2 linked regions of the Dinoroseobacter shibae DFL 12 = DSM 16493 genome follow. Each later gene encodes a partner of the first gene's protein in a complex. Links are inferred from orthologs where the notes say so. Each region holds a gene or a part of one and is shown on either strand. Other genes may lie near its edges. The genes, in order: meaB and scpA.

Evidence for each region.
Region 2: the proteins of meaB (region 1) and scpA are in contact, whole or in part, in a crystal structure (PDB 8DPB), measured with the Methylorubrum extorquens proteins. The link is inferred for Dinoroseobacter shibae DFL 12 = DSM 16493 from one-to-one orthologs. Residues at the interface, in SOR26638.1 of Methylorubrum extorquens: Arg20, Ala21, Ala24, Arg25, Thr28, Ser32, Arg33, Arg34, His37, Thr98, Gly99, Gly100, Ser101, Ile102, Leu103, Lys106, Thr107, Ala110, Ala113, Ile114, Asp115, Arg116, Ala118, Phe119, Ile120, Arg121, Pro122, Pro124; in SOR27001.1 of Methylorubrum extorquens: Glu577, Glu578, Asn579, Asp580, Gly581, Arg582, Arg583, Arg585, His596, Ala604, Ser605, Ala608, Asp609, Gly611, Phe612, Asp613, Val614, Asp615, Ile616, Gly617, Pro618, Leu619, Glu625, Arg628, Gln629, Val631, Glu632, Asn633, Asp634, Glu661.

Annotation. Positions count from the first base shown.
Region 1 is NC_009952.1:2,744,761-2,752,940, reverse strand. Bases 2,165-4,940 are described here. They hold meaB (methylmalonyl Co-A mutase-associated GTPase MeaB), read right to left. Parts: upstream 4,203-4,940; coding sequence 3,126-4,202; downstream 2,165-3,125. Other genes in these bases: DSHI_RS13120 (DUF3108 domain-containing protein), read left to right, coding at 4,354-4,940; rpmB (50S ribosomal protein L28), read right to left, coding at 2,715-3,002; DSHI_RS13135 (hypothetical protein), read right to left, coding at 2,165-2,390. In the rest of the region: DSHI_RS13150 (ligase-associated DNA damage response exonuclease), read right to left, coding at 1-414; DSHI_RS13145 (HpcH/HpaI aldolase family protein), read left to right, coding at 704-1,459; DSHI_RS13140 (copper chaperone PCu(A)C), read right to left, coding at 1,478-1,990; more of DSHI_RS13135, read right to left, coding at 2,034-2,164; more of DSHI_RS13120, read left to right, coding at 4,941-5,085; ATP-dependent helicase HrpB, read left to right, coding at 5,134-7,638; DSHI_RS13110 (DUF2147 domain-containing protein), read right to left, coding at 7,804-8,180. UniProt on the Escherichia coli protein: Binds and hydrolyzes GTP. Likely functions as a G-protein chaperone that assists AdoCbl cofactor delivery to the methylmalonyl-CoA mutase (MCM) ScpA and reactivation of the enzyme during catalysis.
Region 2 is NC_009952.1:730,475-738,877, reverse strand. What follows is about bases 2,906-5,904. They hold scpA (methylmalonyl-CoA mutase), read right to left. Parts: upstream 5,475-5,904; coding sequence 3,336-5,474; downstream 2,906-3,335. Other genes in these bases: DSHI_RS03710 (hypothetical protein), read right to left, coding at 5,446-5,904; DSHI_RS03720 (hydrogen peroxide-inducible genes activator), read left to right, coding at 2,906-3,157. Outside these bases: mbhE (hydrogen gas-evolving membrane-bound hydrogenase subunit E), read right to left, coding at 1-1,838; more of DSHI_RS03720, read left to right, coding at 2,228-2,905; more of DSHI_RS03710, read right to left, coding at 5,905-6,378; DSHI_RS03705 (DUF4174 domain-containing protein), read left to right, coding at 6,550-6,999; DSHI_RS03700 (acetyl-CoA carboxylase biotin carboxylase subunit), read right to left, coding at 7,064-8,403. UniProt on the Escherichia coli protein: Catalyzes the interconversion of succinyl-CoA and methylmalonyl-CoA. Could be part of a pathway that converts succinate to propionate.

The sequences.
Region 1 (8,180 bases):
CCCGAAGGTGCATTCGGAGATGAAGGCGTGGCAGCGCACGGGCTCGAACGGTTCGGAAAACCCGTCCGCGTCGATCTTGTAGTCGCCCGAGACCACCCAGACCTCGCCGCGATGGGCGATCCGGATCTGGGCGGAGCCGGGGACGTGGCCCGCGGGATGGAAGCTGACCTCGACGGCGCCGATCCGCCGGGTCTCGCCGTAGCGGATGGTGTCGAGGGCGATGTCGCCGAGGCGGTGGCGCATCACGGGGGCCGCGGCCTCGGTCGCGAGATAGGCGCGGTGGCCGGGACGGGCGTGGTCGGCATGGCCGTGGGTGATCAGCGCCCGGTCCACGGGGCGCCAGGGGTCGATGTGAAAGCCGCCCGCCGGGCAGTGGATGCCGCGGTCGGTGAAGGTGAGGAGGGGCTCTGCCATGGCAGGCAACCTAGGGCCGGGGGGACGCGGAGCCAAGATGCGCGCGGGTGGGGCGGGACAAGCCCGTTCGAACGGGCTTGGGGTGCGGAGCGGGGCCGGGGGATCGGGGTGACAGGGGCGGGCTGCCGCCGACCCGGAGGGCGCGGCGCGCGCGGGAGCGGCCTGTGACCGGGGCCCGTTGGGGGCAAGCCCGTTCGAACGGGCTTGGACGCGCCCCGGGATCGACCCGTGCCGCTTGCGGGGGGCGGTCGGGTCTGATTCAGTGCCCGGGCGCATCAGGGAGGCGGAGATGGACGATTTCAGGACACGGATGCTGGCGGGCGAGATGCTGGCGGGGACGTTCGTGAAGACACCGGCGATCGAGATGGTGGAGGTGCTGGCGCTCTCGGGGCTGGATTTCGCCTGTCTCGATGCGGAGCACGCGCCGTTTGACCGGGGCCGCATCGACGCCTGCCTGGCGCTGGGCCTGGCGCTGGGCTTTCCGCTGCTGGTTCGGGTGGCCGAGGCGACGCCGCCTGCGTTGATGCAGGCGCTGGACGCGGGCGCGGCCGGGGTCGTTGTGCCCCATGTGGACAGTGCCGCGGCGGCGGCGCGGATCGCCAAGGCGTGCCGTTACGGCCATGGCGGGCGGGGCTTCGCAGGCTCCACCCGGTCGGCGGGCTACGGCACACGGGGCATGGGGGATGTGTTGAGCGACGGGCCGAAGCCGCTGGTGATCGCGCAGATCGAAGACCCCGAGGGGGTGGACGCCTGCGAGGGGATCGCGGCGACGCCGGGGGTCGACGGGATTTTCCTCGGCCCCGCGGATCTGTCGGTGTCCCATGGCAAGATGGACCAGACCTCGCCGGAGTTGATGGCGGCGATTGACCGGGTGGGGGCGGCCTGCGCGGCGTCGGGCAAACCCTACATGACCTTCACGCCGGATGTGGAAAAAGCCGCGGCCTGGCGGGCGCACGGCTTTTCCGTGTTCTTCGTGGCCTCCGAGCATGCCTGGATGTTGCAGGGCGCGCGGGCGGTGGCCAAGGGGATCAAGGCGCTGGGCTGAGCGCGACCTGGGGCGGGGTCAGTTGGTCTTGTTGCCCATGTTGTGGCCGCCATGGCCGTGCCCCTGATGGCCGTGGCCGCCATGCTCGGGGCTGCGTTCGAGGTCGACGGGGATCTCCACCATGACCTCGCCGGCCTGCTCGAAGACGAGCGTGACGGGGACCGTGTCGCCGTGGGACCAGCTGTCGGTGAGGCCCATGAACATCACGTGATCGCCGCCGCGCTGGAGCGCGTAGGTCTCGCCCGCGGGGATGGTGAAGCCGTCCTCGACCTCGCGCATGAGCATCACGCCGTTGCCGTCATCCACATGGGTGTGCAACTCGACCCGCGCGGCGGCGGGGGAGGTGGCGGAGACGAGCCGGTCGTCCGTGTCGGAGCGATTCATGATCTGCATGAAGGCGGCGCCGGATTTGGCGACCGGGGAGGAGACCCGCGCATAGGGGTCCATCACCATGATGGGGCCGTCCATGGCGAGGGCGGGCAGGGCCGCGAGGCCGAGGCCTGCGGCAAGAGCGAAAGCTTTGAAAGACATGAGGGTTCTCCTGGTCTGAACAGTTCTGTTTTTCGAGGTGTGTTCAGATCGGGAGCGGAGGCGCGCGCGGGGCGCCGCCCTGTTGCGGCGCGGTTTTCCAGAGGGAGGTGGCCAGCGGGGTGGGCCTCCAGCGGGTCTGCGTGTCGAGTTTTGCCAGTTCGAGCCCCTGCGCGCCAAGGCTTGCAAGGCCGAGCAGGGCGCAGTCCGGGCAGGTGTGGCCGGGTGTGATCGGCTGGCCGCGGCTATCGACCCGGACAATATCCGTGTCGCTGCCGTGGCAGATGACCATCACCGTGCCGGGTGCGGTGGCCATCTGGCCACGGGCCACGGCCATCGCTTCGCTTGTCACGATCAGGACAAGGGCGAGGCAGGCGGCGATGCAGGTGCGGATCATCGGCATGGTCGATAGCTAAGCCGAGGGCCGGACCAAGCGAAACGGGCGCGATGTCGCAGGCGGCGGTCGGCGCGGGACAACGGCGGTAGGGCGCGCCTTGCCCCGCGCCGTCGCGGTTGAACAGGGGCTGCGTAAGCGGTGTGGTTCGGGCGCCCAAGGCGCTTGCAAGCGCCTTGCCCCGCGCCACGGTTGGATCCAGGCGAAGCCGTGGAGCGTCGATCCGCCCTTGCCGCCGGGCCAAGGCGCGATGACGCGCCCCGGCGCCCGCGCGGACACGAAAAAGCCCCGCGCGGACGGGCCGGCGGGGCGCTTTGCAGGATCGCGAAGGGATCAGGCGGCGGCCTGGGCCTTTGCGATGTCTTTCTTGATCTTCAGCGCCTTTTCGGACAGCTCTGCATCCTTGGCCTTCGCAAGGAAGCTGTCGAGTCCGCCGCGGTGATCCACGGTCCGCAGCGCCGCCGCAGAGATCCGCAGCTTGAAGCCCCGGCCCAGGGTTTCGGACATCAGAGTCACGTCGTTCAGGTTCGGCAGGAAGCGCCGCTTGGTCTTGTTGTTGGCGTGGCTGACATTATTGCCCACCTGGACGCCTTTTCCGGTCAGTTCGCAGCGGCGCGACATCGGCTCGCTCCTCGTTCTCTGGCGATTTGTTCTCGCGGTTCGGGTCGGATGGGCGCGCGCAGGTCGGGCACCCGGAAACTCAGGCGTGTCATCTAGGATGGATGCACGCGGGCGTCAAGCGATTCATGTGGTCTTTTCCGGGGTATCCCCGGCGGGTGCGCCCTCCGGGTCGGTTTCCAGGGCTGGGGCGGCGCCAAGGGTCTCGAGGATGTTCTCGGCGGCCTGGCTTGCGGTCAGTTTGCCTGCGGCCACATCGGCCCCGAGCCGGTCCATGGCGGTGCGGGTGGCGGTGTCCTCGGTCAGCCGGGCAAGCAGGCCCGCGCGCACCTCTGCCTCGAACCAGCCGCGGGCCTGGGCGGCGCGGCGGGCGTCCCAGTGTCCCTCGGCCTGGCGCCATTTCGCCAGCGCCTGCATCTCGGACCAGGCCTGTTCAAGGCCCAGCCCGGTGACGGCGGAGACCATCAGCGCCTTGGGGAAGCCTTCGGGGTCTTCGGGGCGTTTGCGCAGCAGGCGCAGGGCCCCGGCATAGTCGGCGCAGGTGCGGGTGGCGGTGGATTTCAGATCGCCGTCGGCCTTGTTGACCAGGATCAGGTCGGCGGTTTCCATGATGCCGCGCTTGACCCCCTGCAACTCGTCCCCGCCTGCGGGCGCCAGCAGCAGCACGAAGAGGTCCGACATCTCGGCCACCATGGTTTCGGACTGGCCCACGCCCACGGTTTCGATCAGCACCACGTCGAAGCCCGCGGCCTCCACCAGCGCCACGGCCTCGCGGGTGCGGCGGGACACACCGCCCAGATGCGACAGGGAGGGCGACGGGCGGATGAAGGCCTCCGGCGCGCGGCTGAGCCGCTCCATCCGGGTCTTGTCGCCGAGGATCGAGCCGCCGGTGCGGGTCGAGCTGGGATCCACGGCGAGCACGGCCACCTTCAGCCCGGCGTCGATCAGGGCGATCCCGAAAGCCTCGATGAAGGTCGATTTGCCGACGCCGGGGGTGCCCGAGAGCCCGATGCGCAGGGCCTGTCGTTTCAGCCCGGAGAGCTTCTGCAACAGCGCGGTGGAGAGGGCGCGATCCTCGGGCCGGGTGCTTTCGATCAGGGTGATGGCGCGGGCGAGCGCCCGGCGCTCCCCGGCGGCGACGCGGTCGGCGAGGGTGTCGAGATCGGGCAGGCGGGCCTTGCGGCGGGGCGGAGCGGCGGTCAAGGGCGGTCTTTCGCTTGGGTCTGCGGTCTTTCGCCGGGGCGATTGACGGGGTCGTCGTTTTCTTGCCTCGTCCCTATATGAAATGTCCAGATGGCAGGCTGTCTCTCTCGGCCTGCTGCCCCTTGCAGACAGGATGTCGCCCGTGCCGAAGATGATGATTACCCGCTTTTTCGCCGCCGCGCTGGTGGCTGGTCTTGCCCTGGGGCAGGCGACGCAGGCCCGGGCAACGGAGACCGGGGTGTTCGACATCTCGCTAGGCGGGATCCGGGCGGCGGTGGTGCAATATGCCGCCAATACCGAGGGCAACCGCTATGCGGTGACCGGCAAGATGAACACCACCGGGTTGCTGGGCGCGGTGGTGCGGGCGTCCTACGAGGCGACCGCCCGAGGCACCGAGCCGCGCCCGGGGCAGTATCGGCCGACCTCGTTCACAGAGGTGCGCGACGCCTCCAAGGAGGTGAGCCGGGCCGAGATGCTGTTTCGCAGTGGCCGGCCCCAGATCAAGACCTATGACCCGCCGCGCAAGTCCGACCGGCATGCGGTGGACCCGGCGACCCAGTCGGGGACGGTGGACCCGATGACGGTGATCTATGCCGCTCTGCGTGACCAGCCGCGAGAGCGGGTGTGCGACCTGTCCTTGCAGGTTTTCGACGGCAAGCGGCGCAGCGAGGTACGCCTGTCGGACCCGGCGGAAGCGAGCGATGGGCGGATCACCTGCCAGGGGGTCTATCGCCGGATTGCGGGGTGGTCGCCGGAATCCCTGGCCGAGCGGTCGCGGTTTCCGTTCCAGATGACCTATGCGCCCAAGGGCGAAGGGGTCTGGCGGGTGGTGCGGGTGACGACCGATACGACCTTCGGACGCGCGGTGCTGCAACGGCGCTGAGCGCGTTGCGCGCCTGAGGCGGGCGCGCTAGGTCGGGGGCCGGGGCGGATGTTGCGCCCCTGGCGGGAGTACGTTCGGAACAATGAGGCGGTTGGTGTGACCTCTGGGGGCGGCAAGAGCGCGTCCTTGCCCATCGACGGGGCGCTGCCGGAGCTGTTGGCGGCCATGGCCGGGTCCGGCATGGCCGTGCTGCAGGCCCCGCCCGGGGCGGGCAAGACCACGCGCGTCCCATTGGCCCTGCTGGAGGCCGGGGCCGCGGGCCGGATCGTGATGCTGGAGCCGCGGCGGCTGGCTGCGCGGGCGGCGGCGGAGCGGATGGCCGCGAGTTTGGGCGAGCCCGTGGGCGCCACCGTGGGCTACCGGATGCGGGGGGCCAGCAAGGTCGGGCCCGCGACCCGGATCGAGGTGGTGACCGAGGGCATTCTGACCCGCTGGCTGATGGCGGATCCGGAGTTGCCGGGGATCGGCACGGTGATTTTCGACGAATTCCACGAACGCTCTCTCAACGCGGATTTGGGGTTGGCCTTGTGCCTGGAGGTGCGCGGCGCGCTGCGCGAGGATCTGAACCTGCTGGTGATGTCGGCGACGCTCGATGCGGAGCCGGTGGCTGCCCTGATGGGGGGGGCGCCCGTGGTGACCAGCGCGGGCCGCGCGTTTCCCGTGGAGGCGCGGTACCTAGAGCGCCCCTTGCCGCGCGGGGCGCGGTTTGCCCCGGCGGTCGCGGACCTGGTGCTTCAGGCCTTGGAGGAGGCCGAGGGCAGTGCGCTGGTATTTCTGCCCGGCGAGGGGGAGATCCGGCAGGTTGCGGCGCTGTTGCGGGACCGTGTGGGACGAGATGTGGTGGTGCGGCCCCTGTTCGGGGCGATGAAGCTGTCCGAGCAGCGCGCCGCGATCGCGCCCGCGCCCGAGGGCCAGCGCAAGGTGGTGCTGGCCACGGCGATTGCCGAGACCTCCCTGACCATCGAGGATGTGCGGATCGTCGTGGATGGCGGCCGCGCGCGGCGGGCGCGGTTCGATCCGGGCTCGGGCATGTCGCGGCTGGTCACCGAGCCTGTGAGCCGGGCCGAGGCGGCCCAGCGGCAGGGCCGGGCGGGACGGGTGGCGCCCGGGGTCTGCTACAAGCTCTGGACGCGGGGCGCGGAGGGGGCGTTTGCGGCCTATGCGCCGCCGGAGATCGCGGTGGCGGACCTGAGTGGGCTGGCGCTCGATCTGGCGGTCTGGGGGACCGGGCCGGAGGATCTGGCCCTGCTGACGCCACCGCCGGAGGGGGCCTGGGCCGAGGCGCGGGCCTTGTGCGCCATGTTGGGCGCGCTGGATGCCGAGGGGCGGGTGACGGACCACGGCCGGGCGCTGGCGCGGATGCCGACCCACCCGCGGTTGGCCCACATGCTCCATGTCGCGGGGCGGCAGGGGACGGAGTTGGCAGCGCTCCTGTCTGAGCGGGATCTGGATCGGGGGGCGGGGGTGGACCTGGCGCGCCGGGTGGCGATCCTGCGGGGCGATGCGCCGGCCCCGGATCCGGGCGCGCGGGCGCGGGTGCGCGAGGAGGCGAAGCGTCTGGCGCGCGACCTGCCGGAGCGGGCGGCACTGAGCCTCGGGGCGCAGGCGGCGCTGGCCTATCCGGACCGGATCGGGTTGCGCCGGGCGGGGGAGGCGCCGCGCTACTTGCTGGCGGGGGGCAAGGGGGCGGTGATGGAGCCGGACGCCCCGCTGGCGGGGATGCGGTTGATCGTGGCGACGGATCTGGACGGCGACCCGCGGGAGGCGCGCATCCGGCAGGCGGTGGCGGTGACCGAAGGGGAGGTGCGGGCGCTGTTTGCGGATCGGATCCTCTGGCGCGACCTGTGCGCCTGGTCGAAGCGGTTCCGAAAGGTGGTGGCGCGGCAGCAGGAGTGCCTGGGCGCGCTCGTGCTGGCCGACAGGGTCTGGCGCGATGTGCCGGAGGCGGCGCGGGCGGCGGCGGCGCTGGAGGGGGTGCGGGATCTGGGTCTCGCGGCTCTGGGCGGTGGGCCTGCGTTCGAGCGGTTGAGGGCGCGTGTGGCGCTGTGCCGGGCCGGGGGGCTGGAGGTGCCGGACATGTCCGAGGCCGCGTTGCTGGAGGCCGGGGAGGCGTGGTTGCTGCCGGTGCTTGGGCAGGTGCGGGATGCGGACGATCTGCGCCGGATCGATCCGTTGGAGCCGCTGCGCGCCTGGTTGGGCTGGGACGCGTTGCAGGCGGTGGAGGCGCAGGCGCCCGGCGCGATCACGACGCCCTTGGGGCGCAAGCTGCCGGTGGATTACAGCGGCGAGGTGCCCGAGGTGCAGGCGCGGGTGCAGGAGTTCTACGGGGTCACACGGCATCCGACCGTGGGGCCGGGGCGGGTGCCGCTGCGTCTGACGCTGTTGTCGCCGGGGCAGAAGCCCGTGGCGGTGACCTCGGACCTGCCGGGGTTCTGGGTGGGGGGCTATGCGGACCTGCGCAAGGATATGCGGGGGCGGTATCCGCGCCATCCCTGGCCGGAGGATCCGACGGAGGCTGCGCCCACGACCCGGGCCAAGCCGCGCAAGGGGTAGGGCGGGGGCAAGCCCGTTCGAACGGGCTTGGCGCGCTGAGGGCGGCAGGTGGTGTTGGGCGTGAGGGCTGAGCGTCGCGGGGCCCGACCGCGCCGCGGCTCGGGACCGTATCGCAGGCCCCACATCTGTGCGGGGATCAAGCCCGTTCGAACGGGCTTGGGCCGCTCAGCGGACGCGGACCCATGTATTGGCGCGGCAGATCGGGCCGATGCAGCCGGACACTTTCAGTTGGTCGCCCTCCAGCACCATCTTGGAGCGGTAGGTCTTGTCGGCGCCCGGATCCCAGATCTTGCCCTTGCCGAACTTGCCGCCGCCCTCGTCCTGCATGTCCCAGACGATGTTGCGCCCGACATTCGGGGACTCGATGGGTGTGCCACCGGCATTGAAGGACCGCACAAGCTTGCCGCAGGTCAGCCCGCCGCAATCGTAGAACTCCACATGGCCCACATTGCCATCGTCGTTGGGGGCGGTCTGGAACAGGCCGCGCACCTCCTGCGCGGCGGCGGGACCAGCCAGGCAAGCCAAGGCGGCCAGGGTGGCGA
Region 2 (8,403 bases), 2.0 Mb from region 1 along the record:
ATGGCCACATCGATGGCCGAATAGAACACGAACAGGATCGCGATCCCGGCCCCGGTGATGCCCAGGGCGGTGAGGCCGTAGAGCCGCGAGCCCGTGGTCAGCACCACCGCCGCCGACACCGCGATCAACAGGCAGATCACCATGGGGATCAGCGCGATGCCCTCGACCGGCGGGTTGAACGCATCCCGCGAGGCCAGGTGCGCGCCCCACATCAGAAGTGCCAGCACCGCGAAGGCCGTGCGCAGATAGACCGTCATCTTGCCGCCCTGCACGGTCCGCGCCGACCAGGCCGCGAAGCGCTTGAAGGAGGTCAGAAGCAGATTGTAGGTGTCGTTGGCATCCAGCCCGCCGGTGAAGTTCGCGCTCTGCAGCGAGCCGCGGATCTTGTCCCGCCCGTAATAGAGCGCAAAGCCCAGGGCAAAGGTCAGGATCGACAGCATCAGTGGCAGATTCACCCCGTGCCAGAGCTTGAGATACACCGCCTCCTCGCCCGGCAGGATGGACTGCACCACCGGGGTGATGATCGGACCATCGATCAAGGCCGGCACAAGCCCGAAAGCAAGGCCCAGCGCCGCCAGGAGCGCCGGACCGATCCAGAGCCACGGGGTCGGGTCCGCGGGTGACTTGGGCGGCGCAACGCGCGCGCCGAAGAAGGGCGAGATCGCCACGAGGGCCGCCGCCGCCACCATGTTGGCATTGGCAAGGAGCGCCGCGGTCACCACGAAGAGCGGCTCGGTCTCGACCCCGAGGGCGGCCTCGTACATCAGCTCCTTGCCGATGAAGCCGACAAAGGGCGCCATGCCGGCCATGGACAGGGCCGCCAGAATGGCGATCCAGAAGGTGATCGGCATTTCCCGTCGCAGCCCGCCGAGTTGCCCGACCTCCCGCGTGCCGGTGCCCTTGTCGATGAGCCCCACGGTGAGAAACAGCGCGGCCTTGTAAAGTGCGTGCACCACCAGGAAGACCGAAACGGTCATCACCGCGTAACGCGTCCCGCCACCCAGCATCATGGTCAGCGCGCCAAGTGCCATGACCGTGGTATAGGCGAGCATCAGCTTCAGGTCGGTCTGCTTGAGCGCGAGCACCGAACTCCAGACCATGGTGATCGCACCGACGATGGTCAGGATCCAGAACCACACTTCCGTGCCGCCCAAGGCCGGGGTGAACCGCGCCAGCAGGTAGATCCCCGCCTTCACCATGGTTGCCGAGTGCAGATAAGCGCTCACGGGCGTCGGGGCCGCCATGGCCCCCGGCAACCAGAAGTGGAAGGGAAATTGCGCGGATTTCGTGAACGCCCCGATGAAGACCAGCACCAGGATCGGCACATACATGGCCGAAGCCTGGATCGCGCCCGCCGCCGCGTTCATCTCGGAGATCCGGAAGGTGCCAGCCTCAGCCCCCAGCAGGATCAGCCCCGCCAACAAGGCCAGACCACCCAGCCCCGTGACCAGCAGCGCCTGCAGAGCGTTGTCGCGCGCCTTGGTTTTCTCGTGGTCGAAACCCACGAGCAGGAAGGACGTGATCGTCGTGCCCTCCCAGAACACGAAGAAGGTGACCATGTCGTCGGCCAGCACCATGCCCAGCATGGACACCGCGAACAGGAACAGAAGCGTCAGAAGCATGGTCAGCTTCGGATGCCCTTTGAAATAGACCGCGGAATAGAGGAAGATGATCGCACCGATCCCCGTCACCATCAGCGCGAACAGCATCGACAGGCCATCCAGCAGGAAGGCGACCTCGATGTCGAGGCCGGGAATCCAGGGCCGCGACCAGGTCAGGATCTCTCCGGAGGCGACCTGGGGGATGAACTGCGCGAACCACGCCGCGGTCAGAGCCATCAGAGCTGCGGGAACAAGAGTCAGGAGCCGGGGCATGGGCACACGTTCTATAGTTGGGGTACAGGGCTGCACCGCGTCTGGTTAGTACCTAGCTGTGTAGGCAGCTGGGGCAATCTAAATAAAAGGGTCGCGCCACGGCCCCGGATGTGGCGCGACCCTCAGCCGTCCAGAGGACGGCACAGGCCTAGAGGAAAGGAACTCTCCTCTGGTCGTGGCCCGTATCTCGGCTCCAATCCTGCCCGACATGAGGAAACATGAAGGACGTGGACAAGATCGTTACCTCCCGTGGCGTTGCCGCCTTCGATGAATAGCAATATGCGACCCGTATTGAAAATAAAAAGCCGATGGCTTAAGAAATTTCGATAGTTTATTCCTATCAAAGGCATCCCATGGCCGGCCCCACCCTCAGACAGTTGCAATTCCTCGTCGCGATCGAGGAAACGGCGCATTTTCGGCGCGCCGCCGAACGGGTGGGCGTGACCCAACCGTCCCTGAGCGCACAGATCCAGAACCTGGAAGACACCTTGGGCGTTGCCCTGGTGGAGCGTGGGCGCGGCGGCGTGCGCCTGACCCAGGTCGGCCGGGAGGTCGTGTTGCGCGCCCGGCGCATCCTCGACGATGTCCAGAGCCTGGTCGATTTCGCGGGCACCGCGCGCGACGGGGTGGTCGGCACCATCCGGCTGGGGGCCAAGGCAACGCTGGGGCCCTACCTGCTGCCCCATGTGGTCGGCGCGCTCCACGCGGCGCACCCGGACCTGCGGATCTACATTCGCGAGGATGCGCCACGGCTGCTGGAACAGGACCTCGCGCGCGGCGAGCATGACGTGATCCTGACGCAGCTGCCGGTGACCGGGGCCGATTACACCACCGCGCGGCTGTTCCGCGAACCGTTGCTGCTGGCCCTGCCCGCCGATCACCCCCTGCTCGACAAGGAGGTGCTGCGGCCGCGGGATCTGGCGGGCGAGCAGGTGCTGAGCCTCAGCCCCGCCTACCACCTGCACGACCAGATCACCGCGATCTGCCAGCAGACCGGCGCCCAGCTTGCGCGCGACTACGAGGGCACATCGCTGGATGCCCTGCGCCAGATGGTGGGAATGGGAATGGGGATCACGTTTCTACCCGCGCTCTATGTCCGGTCGGAGATCGAGGGCCGCGGGGCGGAGGTGGTGGTCCGCCGTCTCAGCGGCGCCCCCATCGCGCGGTCTGTTGGCCTTGTCTGGCGCACCCGGGCGGGACGCACCGGAGCGAATTTACAAATCGCGCAGGTGATCCGCGACGTGGTGCGGGCGCGCTGGCCGGAGCTGGTGGTCGAAAGCTGAACGCAGGTCTCACCCGGCGGACCGTGCCAGACGGCGCAAGGGGCGCGCCCGCCCTTTCCCGGGCTTGAGCCCGGACATGGCTGCGGCGCGCGGTCGGTTGCGGCTACGGACGCGGCCGGGCCGCGCCGCGCAGACCCGGCGGGCGCCCACCCCCCCCCCCCGACACAGATCGGCCCGATCAGGCCGCTTCGGCCCGGGATTCCCGGATCAGGCGCAGGATGTCCTGGGCCGCCTCGGGGATGTTCGTACCCGGCCCGAAGATCGCCTTCACCCCGCGGTCATAGAGGTACTGGTAGTCCTGCTGCGGGATCACCCCGCCGCAAATCACCAGGATATCCCCCGCGCCCTGGGCCTTCAGCGCATCGACCAGCTTGGGGGCAAGGGTCTTGTGACCGGCGGCCTGGCTGGAGATGCCGATGACGTGCACATCGTTGTCGATAGCGTCCTGCGCGGCCTCTTCCGGGGTCTGGAAGAGCGGCCCCACATCCACGTCGAACCCGATATCGGCAAAGGCGGTGGCGATCACCTTGGCGCCCCGGTCATGGCCGTCCTGGCCCATCTTGACCACGAGCATCCGGGGCCTGCGCCCTTCCTCGGCGGCGAAATCCTCCACCGATTTCTGGATGGCGGCGAACCCGTCATCGCCCTCGTAGGCCGCGCCATAGACACCCGCGAGCGTCTTCACCTCTGCCCGGTGGCGTCCGAACACCTTTTCCATGGCCATGCTGATTTCTCCCACACTGGCCCGCGCGCGAGCCGCTTCCACCGCCGCGGCCAGAAGGTTGCCCCCCTCAGCCGCGCACCGCTCCACCTCGGCCAGGGCCGAGTCGCAGGCCGCCTCGTCCCGCTCCGCGCGGATCTTCGCGAGCCGGGCCACCTGCCCGTCGCGCACCTTGGCATTGTCGATCTCCAGGATGTCGATCGGGTCTTCCTTGTCCTTGCGGTACTTGTTGACCCCCACGATCACTTCCGTGCCCTTGTCGATCATCGCCTGGCGTCGGGCCGCGGACTCCTCGATCCGCAGCTTGGGCATGCCAGAGGCCACGGCCTTGGTCATGCCGCCCAGTTCCTCGACCTCCTCGATCAAGGCCCAGGCCTTTTCGGCCAGCTCGTTGGTCAGGCTTTCGACGTAGTAAGAGCCCGCCAGCGGATCGACCACGTTGGTCACGCCGGTCTCCTCCTGCAGGATCAGCTGGGTGTTCCGGGCGATGCGCGCCGAGAATTCCGTCGGCAGGGCAATCGCCTCGTCCAGCGCGTTGGTATGCAGCGATTGCGTCCCGCCCAGAACCGCGCTCATCGCCTCGTAAGCGGTGCGGATCACGTTGTTGTAGGGGTCTTGCTCCTGCAAGGAGACACCGCTCGTCTGGCAATGGGTGCGCAGCATCATGGAGCGCGGGTTCTTCGGCTCGAACTCGGACATGATCTTGTGCCACAGCATCCGCGCCGCGCGCAGCTTGGCGGCTTCCATGAAGAAGTTCATGCCGATGGCGAAGAAGAAGCTGAGCCTGCCTGCGAACTTGTCCACGTCCATGCCGCGCGCGATGGCGGCGCGGACATATTCGCGCCCGTCCGCCAGGGTGAAGGCCAGCTCCTGCACCAGGTTCGCGCCCGCCTCCTGCATGTGGTAGCCGGAGATCGAGATCGAGTTGAATTTCGGCATCTCGGCGGAGGTGTATTCGATGATGTCCGCGATGATCCGCATCGAGGGCTCAGGCGGATAGACATAGGTGTTGCGGACCATGAATTCCTTGAGGATGTCGTTCTGGATCGTGCCCGACAGGACAGACCGGTCATGGCCCTGCTCTTCGCCGGTGACGATGAAATTCGCGAGGATCGGGATCACGGCGCCGTTCATGGTCATCGAGACCGACACCTGATCGAGCGGGATGCCGTCGAACAGGATCTTCATGTCCTCGACACTGTCGATGGCCACGCCGGCCTTGCCCACATCGCCCTCCACCCGGGGATGGTCGCTGTCATAGCCGCGGTGGGTGGCCAGATCGAACGCCACCGACACGCCCTGCTGCCCGGCGGCAAGGGCCTTGCGGTAGAACGCGTTGCTCTCCTCGGCGGTGGAGAAGCCCGCATATTGCCGGATCGTCCAGGGGCGGCCCGCATACATCGTGGCCTTCACCCCGCGCGTGAAGGGCGCCTGACCGGGGACCGATCCCAGATGGTCGAGCCCCTCCAGGTCCTCGGCGGTATAGAGGGGTTTGACGTCGATCCCCTCCAGCGTCTTCCAGGTCAACGTCTCCAACGGCTTGCCGCGCAACTCCTTGGCGGCGAGGTCAGCCCACGCGTCTTTGCCTTTCGTCATGGTCCACTCCTCTTTCTGGTCCTGTCAGGCCCGCGATGCACTCGGGGCTCTCTATGTAGGTGACCGCGCCGGCGGCACCTGAGCGCAGCCATGCGATCTCGTCGTCATAGGCCGCCCGCATCCGCGCGATCTGCGCCGCGGAGAAGGGGCGCCAGGGCCCTGCCTCCGGCAGGCGCGCTAGGTGATGCGGGCACGGGCCCTCGGCCACCACCTTGCGCAGGAGCGCCACATCCGGCGACGCGTTGTGGATGCAGGGCACAGGCTCGAGCGGGGCGGGCAACACCCGCCGCGTCAGCCCCGGGACCAGCAGATGTGGCACATCCACCAGCGCCTCGAAGGGCCAGACCACCAGTTCGGCCCTGGGGAACACCACCTGCAACTCCCGGATCACGTCGCGCCAGCGGCGAGGCTGGTCCACCAGCGCGCCCAGACGGTCGCGGTCGGGCACCCGTCCGCCATGCTTGACCGTGAAGCCGAGCATCGAGGTCCAGTGCCGTTCGTAATTGCGGATGGCGAGGCCGATCCGCGTGCATTGCGCGCCGAAGGCCGGGCGGAAGCGCGCCATACGCCGTGCCGCATCCGGGTAAAGCTGCCCGCTGGCCACGCACGCCGGGATCGCGCCCAGCATGTTCTCTTCGCTCACGATCAGGGTCCGCATTCCGGTCCCGCGCAGCCGGTCGATTTCGCCGCGCACCCGCGCGCTGGATACCCGGGCCTGCGCGGCCACCTGCGGCGTGACCCGGTCGGCAGCCTTGACCAGCCCATCGAAGAGCGCCGCACGGGTGACATTCGGCTCCCATACCGCGACCGAACTCGCCCGCAACCGCGAGGCATTGCGCCGCAGCGTCTGTTGCAAACTTGTCGTGCCCGTCCGATGGGCGCCCACATGCAAAATAACGTCCAAGATACGCCTCATTATCCCTCGGTCCGGCGCAAAACGCGCAGGATATGTCATCGCGAGAGACATTAGGCAGCGACCCTTCCGGACGAATTAACGTTACCGGGCGGCAAAAAGCGCATCGAGGGCTTAGAAATCCCGTTTGCACGGCATATATTCGGAGCAACCGGAGGCACCATGAAACGACTGATACCCTTTGTAATTGCTGGACTTCTCACGACGGCGTCAGGCGCGGCAGCGGCGGACGACATCCCGGTGATCTGGCCGCCGCTCGAGGCAAGTGAAGTCAATTTGAACGATTTTCTATGGGTTGCGCGCCCGGTCGTGGTGTTTGCGGACACACCCGCCGATCCCCGCTTCGTCGAGCAGATGACCCTGCTCGAGGCCCGGATCGAGGATCTCGCCGTGCGCGATGTCGTCGTGATCGTGGATACCGACCCCGACGCGAAGTCCGAATTGCGCACCAAGCTGCGCCCGCGCGGCTTCATGATGGTGATCGTGGGCAAGGATGGCGGCGTGAAGCTGCGCAAACCGTCCCCCTGGACCGTGCGCGAGATCACCCGCCAGATCGACAAGATGCCCCTCCGGCAGGAAGAGATCCGCCTGCGCAAGGCCACCGCGGGATAACCCGCGCAGCCGCCAGGCGCGCCTGCATCAGGCGTCCTGGCGCTGGTATGGCAGGCGGTGCGGATCACTCGAACTCCATGATCACGTCGTCCACCGCGAGGCTGTCGCCGGCACCGGCGTTGATCTTGGTGACCGTGGCGGTCTTTTCGGCGCGCAGGATGTTCTCCATCTTCATCGCCTCCACGGTACAGAGCGCCTGGCCCTCCTGCACCTCGTCGCCGACCTCCACGTCGATCTTCACCACCAGCCCCGGCATCGGGCAGAGCAGCATCTTCGACGTATCCGGCGGCAGCTTCTCGGGCATCAGGTCATTCAGTTCGGCCTGGCGCGGGGTGCGGACATGGACCTTCACATCCGCTCCGCGGAACCGCATCCGGAAACCGCTGGTGATCTTGTCCACCTTGAGCACCATTGGCGCACCGTCGATCTCGACCGTGGCGAGGCTGTCGCCCGGGGTCCAGCGGCTGGTCACCCGGTGGGCGGTCCCGTCGGCGAAGCGCACGGTGGAGCCGCCCGGATCCGCGTCGATGGTCACATCGAACCGGGCATCCTGGGCGGTCACGACCCAGTCGGTGCCGACCATCCGCTCGTGGTTGTCGAGCGTACCGGAAATGCGGGTGCGCCGGATCTCTGCCACCCGGAACATCGCCGCCGCCGCCGCCGCAAGCCGTGTCAGGTCGGCCGCGCCGAGGGTCACGCCCTCGAAGCCGTCGGGGTACTGCTCTTTGATGAAGGCGGTGGTCATCTCGCCCTTGATGAAGACCGGGTGGTCCATCACCGCCGCCACGAAGGGCAGGTTGTGGCCGATCCCCTCGACCTCGAACCCGTCGAGCGCGTTGCGCATCGCCTCGATCGCCGCCGGGCGGTCCGGCCCCCAGGTACAGAGCTTGGCGATCATCGGGTCGTAGTACATGCTGATCTCGCCGCCCTCGTAGACGCCGGTATCGTTGCGCACCGCCGTCGGGCCGCTGGGGGCATCGCCATGCCATTTGCCATTGGCCTCCAGAGGTCCTGCCGCGACCTCGACCGGCGGGCGGTAGCGCGTGAGCCGCCCGATGGAGGGCAGAAAGTTGCGATAGGGGTCCTCGGCGTAAAGCCGGTTCTCGATGGCCCAGCCGGTCAGGGTCACATCGTCCTGGGTCATGGGCAGCTTTTCCCCGGCCGCCACGCGGATCATCTGCTCCACCAGGTCGACGCCGGTAATCAGTTCGGTCACCGGGTGTTCCACCTGGAGCCGCGTGTTCATCTCGAGGAAATAGAAATTCCGGTCGCCATCGACGATGAATTCCACGGTCCCGGCGCTGGCATAGCCCACGGCCTGGGCCAGGGCGCAGGACTGCTCCCCCATCGCCTTGCGGGTTGCCTCGTCGAGGAACGGGCTGGGCGCTTCCTCGACCACCTTCT